Linked DNA regions of Teredinibacter purpureus. The protein of the gene in region 2 interacts with the protein of the main gene of each other region in a pairwise test. Links are inferred from orthologs where the notes say so. Each region holds a gene or a part of one and is shown on either strand. Other genes may lie near its edges.

What was found.
Region 1: the proteins of clpA (region 2) and H5647_RS18255 interact in binary tests that used the Escherichia coli proteins (3 or more experiments, as listed by UniProt). The link is inferred for Teredinibacter purpureus from one-to-one orthologs.

What each region holds. Positions count from the first base shown.
Region 1 is NZ_CP060092.1:4,090,779-4,094,608, forward strand. What follows is about bases 12-3,513. They hold H5647_RS18255 (response regulator), read left to right. Parts: upstream 12-394; coding sequence 395-3,313; downstream 3,314-3,513. Other genes in these bases: cysM (cysteine synthase CysM), read right to left, coding at 12-31; recO (DNA repair protein RecO), read right to left, coding at 3,352-3,513. Outside these bases: more of cysM, read right to left, coding at 1-11; more of recO, read right to left, coding at 3,514-3,830. UniProt on the Escherichia coli protein: Member of the two-component regulatory system UvrY/BarA involved in the regulation of carbon metabolism via the CsrA/CsrB regulatory system. Phosphorylates UvrY, probably via a four-step phosphorelay.
Region 2 is NZ_CP060092.1:3,580,760-3,584,137, forward strand. The notes cover bases 1-3,050. They hold clpA (ATP-dependent Clp protease ATP-binding subunit ClpA), read right to left. Parts: upstream 2,651-3,050; coding sequence 350-2,650; downstream 1-349. Other genes in these bases: infA (translation initiation factor IF-1), read left to right, coding at 45-263; clpS (ATP-dependent Clp protease adapter ClpS), read right to left, coding at 2,734-3,050. Also shown: more of clpS, read right to left, coding at 3,051-3,111; cold shock domain-containing protein CspD, read left to right, coding at 3,321-3,378. UniProt on the Escherichia coli protein: ATP-dependent specificity component of the ClpAP protease. It directs the protease to specific substrates. It has unfoldase activity. The primary function of the ClpA-ClpP complex appears to be the degradation of unfolded or abnormal proteins.

The DNA.
Region 1 (3,830 bases), 510 kb from region 2 along the record:
CTACGCATGACTCTATAGTTGGAAACTCCATACTAAATTCACTGCTCCACAATCATCTCAATGTTTAAGGACGCTGACACCCGACCTAGTGTAGGCACTCCCCTCGCTGCAACGCAGCAATTTAGTCGGTAGCCCCCACCACATTCGGAGCGCAATTCTAACAGTTATGCTTCCTAAATTTCTTCTTTTTGCCTATGCTAGGCTACTTTCAGCCCCTACCAAGCAGAAACGGTATCCGACTCGCCTATAACCTGTTTTAACAAACGGTATACCTACAGGCCACTGTGCGGTTATCCGCGCCGAACTACACAGGCAATACGGTTTAATACTAAAACAATAGTTAACACGAATAGAGATACAATCTCGGCAGCGCAGCTCCCAACAAAGGCCCATTATGTTTGAAAATAGATCTCTTAAACGCAAGCTTTGGCAGCTCATTATTGGGCCTTGCGCGCTAGCGCTTCTAATCCTTTCAAGCTGTTATTTATATTTGCAGCAACAATTTATGGACGCGCAAAATATCGCACGCGATCAATTTGTTTTCGCCTTGTTTGCCGACTTCACTGGCAGCCGAGCGGTCAGCCCTGTTGCAATCGACCAGCTTTCACTGGCTCTTCTTAACACAGAAAAATTTCGCACGCTGGCAATTGTCGACAATGAATTCAATCCCATCTGGCTACGCGGACTACCGCTAAAAACACCGTCCGCAGAGGAAAGCCAAAACATCATTCGCGCAGGAAAAAGCAAACGCAGCTACTGCATCAATAATTTGTGTTACGCCTATTTACACACAAATATAAAGTTAGAGGTTTCAAGCAACACACACCAAACGGAATCGGAATACATTATTGTCGTCTCTGACAATTTAAATCACTACATTACCCGCTACCAGAGCATTATTGCCCTTCTTGTTACGATTGCCATTTGCCTATTGATAGCGGCTATTTACCTGAGGAAATATCAACGCATTATTCTCGACCCCCTAGAGAATATTCATACCGGTATACAAAACTATATTAGCGGTAGAGGCGATGCTGAAATATCGGCTAAATCCGGTAAAATTTACGGCCGACTCGTTAACGATATCAATCAGCTCGCGCGCCTACAGCGAATTACACAAGATAACCTGCAACAGAATATTGAGCAATCCACAGCGGAACTACGCGAAACGCTTGAGACCGTCGAAATACAAAATATTGAATTGGATATCGCCCGCAAGAGCGCGCTGGAATCCAGTCGAGTTAAATCTGAATTCTTAGCCAATACTAGCCATGAAATTAGAACGCCATTAAATGGCATTCTTGGTTTTTCTGAACTGCTCAAAAAAACTGAACTCAATACTCAGCAAACCGAATATCTAGAAACTATAGATGAGTCGGCGAAAGGGTTATTAACAATCATCAACGATATTCTTGATTTTTCACGACTGGAAATCGGGAAGCTTACGCTCGAATATAAACCCGTTCGCTTGCGCCAAGTTGTGGAGGAGTCCCTTCGGTTGCAGGCCCCTGCTGCCCACGAGAAAAAATTACGTCTACTTACCGTTATCGATCATGATATTCCGGAACATTTACTGGGTGACCCGTTACGGCTTAAACAAGTACTATCCAACCTTCTATCGAATGCTATTAAATTTACCAATACTGGACACGTATTAGTCAGCGTCAGCAAAGAAGATAGAGCAGATAACCAAATTACACTGCATTTCCGTATTACCGATAGCGGTATTGGCTTAAACCAAGCACAACAAGAAGAGTTATTTGACGCATTTACCCAATTGGATTCCAGCGAAAGCAGAGCACACGGCGGCACCGGGTTGGGGCTGGCCATTGCTAAAGGCCTAGTTGATCGAATGAATGGCCAAATTGGTGTAGAAAGCGAACCCGGTCAAGGAGCGACCTTCTGGTTTACCTCTACACTGGGCCGCAACCCTAACGCTGCCAATACCGTGGGTTACTTAAAAGGTACGCTGCGTAACATTCGGTCAATGGTGTACGATTGCTCCTCTATGAGCCGAACTGAAATCACTCATTATCTTCGCGGTTGGGGAGCTGAAATCCATGAAATTGCGCACTTCAACGACATCGAATCCAGCACAGAAGAAGCCTGCCGAAACGGACAAGTTAACCTTGCCATTATTGATGCGCAAGTTGATGACAAAACGTTTGATAAGATAAAACTTCGTAAAATTGTCGATACGCTCAACCAAGATTATTCCATTCCCGCGGTGATTTTGGCCTCTCCAGCAATACAACGATTAATCGAGCCTGCTTTAGCGGGTACGCATACCGCTATCATCCAGCGTCCCGTACTCTGCAATCGCCTACACCAAACGGTCTGTGAGCAGCTGGGAATTATCATTGCCGATGCCGAGACAGACACGCCAAAAACCGCGAAAAGTGCTACACGAGAAATTAAGGAGATCCACATATTAGCGGTAGACGACAACCCAGCCAATCTTCGATTAGTCACTGAACTACTGAAAGATATTCATGTGAATGTTGTTGCCATTGATAACGGCGCCGATGCCTTAAAGCTATGCGAAACGCGAGCGTTTGACCTTATTCTGATGGATATCCAAATGCCCGGCATGGACGGGCTAGAAGCAACCCGCGAGCTACGCAAACGTGAAAACCCTGACCATCGCACTCCTGTAGTGGCATTGACCGCTCACGCGGTTAATGAGCAAAAATCAAAATTACTATTGGCGGGCATGGACGATTATTTAACGAAGCCCGTGAGTGAAAACGAACTACAACATATTATCGATCGCTGGGTCGCACGCAATCCGTACAAGCGCAACACCAATGAGCACAACCTTGCCGCAAACACCACTATCGTCGAGACTAAAACCTCAACCGCCAATGTAGCGGATACAACGAGTATCGATACCGCCGACGAAGCAGCAGCCAGTATCGAAAAAGTCACAGAGAAACTCGTCGATATCCAACAATCATTATCTTTGGCGAAAAATAAACCCGATCTCGCCAAAGATATGCTCGTCATGTTGCTTGAATCTTTACCCATGGCTAAAAAGGAAATGTCGACCTACCTAAACGAAGGGAATCACAAGGAACTTCAAGAAGTTGTCCACAAGCTTCATGGGGGTTGCTGCTATTGCGGTGTCCCCAAACTACAAAAATTAAGCTCCGAGTTAGATTCAAGACTCCAACACGCACTCCAACACAACGAGCTTCCCCCACTTCTCGAAGAGAGCATCGCACAACTTCTATCCGTTATTGACCAAATGTTAGAGTGGCACGAAGCCATTGATGTAAGTGCGCTTTTTGACGAAGATGAATCGACGACTTAATGTGCCCTCAATTGCACGGTCGGGCAAGCCTTGGCGAACTATTTAAATAGCTCGCGACTCACCAACGGTTTGCCCCCCAACGCTTCGTTCAATGCCACTCTGCAAACTTGCTTAGCCGCTAAACGAGCGCCCTCGGCAGCCCATCGCCCTTCTGCGATAGCCTGAAGCTGGCTACCGCGTAGGGAAAGCTGTCTCGAATGAGGTACAACGGGTGTAAACCCCTGTGTGGGGCTGAAGGTATAATAAAATTCACTGCTTGCCTCAATAGAGTTACCTTGCGCATCTTGCAGGAAATCAATACCAACACCCAAATCATCCAATAGCAAAAATTCAAATTCACGCAACACGACATCAACCACCTCTTTCTCCACAACACTTAACTGCTGCAAACAACGATGGTACGCTTCAAACAACCGAGGATGGGGGTCCTCTGCAGCGAACAACCGCTGAATCAATTCATTAATATACATTCCACAATAAAGAGACTCACCTGCGTGTAACAATGGCGGGTGTTCAA
Region 2 (3,378 bases):
GCCGCCTCTCTAAATCAACCTGAAATGACTGAGGTTTGTGCCGAATGGCAAAAGAAGACCATTTTGAACTGGAAGGCGAAGTTATCGATACTCTGCCGAATACCACCTTCCGCGTGAAACTGGAAAATGGGCACGTTGTAACGGCTCACATTTCTGGAAAGATGCGTAAAAATTACATCAGAATTCTGACTGGCGATAAAGTTAAGGTGGAAATGACACCTTACGACTTAAGTAAAGGCCGAATCACTTACCGCGCCCGTTAGTCTTTATTTGCTGTCAATAAAAAAGGCCTGCTTTATATGCAGGCCTTTTTTATTGTGTGTTGATTCCAACAGAAAGTGATTGCCGACTAAACGCAGGCCTCTGGAGAATCTTCCTTGGGTTTTTCGACCACAGGGATAACCCTTAGCACATCATCTTTCACATCGATGGTGACAACACCGCCCTTCTCCGCTAGCACACCAAACAACACCAGCTCTGCCAAAGGCTTTTTAACCTTTTCTTGAATAATACGCGACATTGGCCGAGCACCCATTTTTTCATCGTAACCATTCACTGCCAACCACTCTCGCGCTTCGGTGCTAATTTCCAGCGTGATTTTCTTGTCGTCGAGCTGGCCTTGTAGCTCCATCAGGAACTTATCAACAACGGTTTTAATAACATCCAACGACAGGCCACCAAACTGTACAATGCCGTCTAAACGGTTACGGAACTCTGGCGTGAACGTTTTCTTGATAGCCTCCATTCCATCGGTTGTGTGATCTTGCTTAGTGAAACCTATGGAGGAGCGCTCCATTGTCTCAGCCCCGGCATTAGTGGTCATAATAAGGACAACATTTCGAAAATCGGCAGTGCGACCGTTATTATCCGTTAAAGCGCCATGATCCATTACCTGAAGCAACAAGTTAAAAACATCGGGGTGCGCTTTCTCTATCTCATCCAACAACACCACGCTGTGAGGCTGCTTTGTTACCGCTTCAGTGAGTAGACCACCCTGGTCATAACCTACGTAGCCTGGAGGGGCGCCTATCAAGCGTGAAACCGTATGCCGCTCCATATACTCGGACATATCGAACCGCACGAGCTCAACGCCCATTGCCGTCGCAAGCTGCTTACAAAGCTCTGTTTTACCAACGCCAGTTGGGCCAGCAAACAAGAAAGAACCAATCGGTTTTTCATGGTTAGTTAAACCCGCACGCGACAATTTAATCGCAGAACCTATTGAGCCTATAGCCTCGTCTTGACCGAATACCGTCATTCGCAAGTTATCTTCTAATTTTGCTAGCAACTCTTTATCATTTGACGATACCGTTTTTGCCGGTACGCGGGCAATTTTTGCAATAATATTTTCAATATCCCGCACACCAATCACTTTTTTACGCTTTGATTCGGGCAGCAGCTGTTGGTAGGCTCCTGCCTCATCAATAACATCAATGGCCTTATCGGGCATAAAACGATCACCAATATACTTGCTTGCCAGCTCAGAAGCCGATTTTAGCGCGGTATCGGTGTACTTAAGATTATGGTGCTTTTCAAAACGAGATTTTAAACCTCGAAGAATTTTATACGTGTCTTCTACCGATGGCTCGTTCACATCAATCTTCTGGAATCGTCGCGAAAGAGCGCGATCCTTATCGAAGATGCCTCGGTATTCTTGATACGTTGTGGAACCAATGCAACGTAAATCACCGCTCGTTAACAAGGGTTTCAGAAGGTTTGATGCATCCATAACGCCGCCAGACGCTGCACCGGCACCAATGATGGTATGGATTTCATCGATAAACAATATTGCATGCTCTCGCTTCTTCAGCTCTGCGAGTAGGCCTTTAAAACGCTTTTCGAAATCTCCGCGATATTTAGTCCCGGCTAATAAGGAGCCTAAATCGAGAGAATAAACCGTACTACCTGCCAAGACCTCCGGTACCTCATCATCAATAATTTTTTTCGCCAAACCTTCAGCAATAGCCGTTTTACCGACGCCACTCTCCCCCACCAATAGAGGATTGTTTTTACGACGCCTAGCAAGAATTTGTACCACGCGCTCCACTTCTGAATCTCGCCCCACTAGAGGGTCTATACGCCCCTGCATAGCCTGTTCATTCAGATTAGTGGAATAGGCTTCCAGTGGGTTCTGCTGGCCGCCCTCACCTGCGGCGGCAACCTCTTCTTCTGGCGGCTCTTGGTTTGTATCACCATGAGCACCACTAGAACCTGAAACTTTCGAAATACCATGTGTAATAAAATTAACGACGTCTATGCGTGCAACGCTTTGCTGCTTCAAATAATAAACAGCTTGGCTTTCCTGCTCACTAAAAATGGCAACTAATACATTTGCACCAGTGACTTCGTTCTTACCTGATGACTGAACATGAAAGACCGCGCGCTGTAACACCCGCTGAAAACCAAGCGTTGGCTGCGTTTCCCGCTCTTCATCTTCTTCTGGAATAAGAGGCGTTGTAGAATCAACGAACTCTAAGAGGTCCCGCCGCAAAACGCTCAAATCAGCACCGCAGGCTCGTAAGACGCTAGCGGCAGACTCATTGTCCAGCAAGGCCAGCAAAAGGTGTTCGACGGTCATAAACTCATGACGTTTCGATCTAGCACCTTTAAACGCTGTATTTAATGTAGATTCTAGCTCTTTACTCAGCATTGTTTATCACACCTGAATTGGGTTCCACTGCACCACGATACCACGCCCTATGGCAACATGCGGAAACTACTTAAATTCCAATCTCATTCAGAATCACCATCATCACACGCTTCGATCTCACAAAGCAGCGGATGTTCATTTTGCCGTGCATATTGATTGACTTGTGCGGCTTTGGTTTCTGCAACATCACGTGAATAGACGCCACATAAACCTTTACCTTGGGTATGTACAGTTAACATTACGTGAGTCGCCTGCTCCCGGTTCATACCAAAAAAACTTTCCAACACCTCAACAACAAATTCCATCGGCGTATAATCATCGTTCATTAAAACGACCTTATACAGTGGTGGTTTTTTAAGCTTCGGCTTCTCAGCCTCGACAGCTAAACCGCCATCATCTATGACCGAATCGGAGTCGTCATCTTTATTTAAGGTTAGACGAAGAAATTCAAGATTACCCATGTATTACACCAACGACACAAAACGTTATAGAAGAAGATTCTAACTGAACCAAATGTACGCAAACAGCGGAGATTGAGCAAAAACTTGACAATGAAGTCGTTGTTGGTTACAAAGTATCCAATCCGTCAAGGAGACGGTTGCTGTAATAACAATAAATACCCAGAAGACACTATATGGGTGCAAAGCAACAATACTAAAGGGACCGAGCTATGCCTACCGGAACCGTCAAATGGTTTAACAACGCTAAAGGCTTCGGGTTTATTTTAC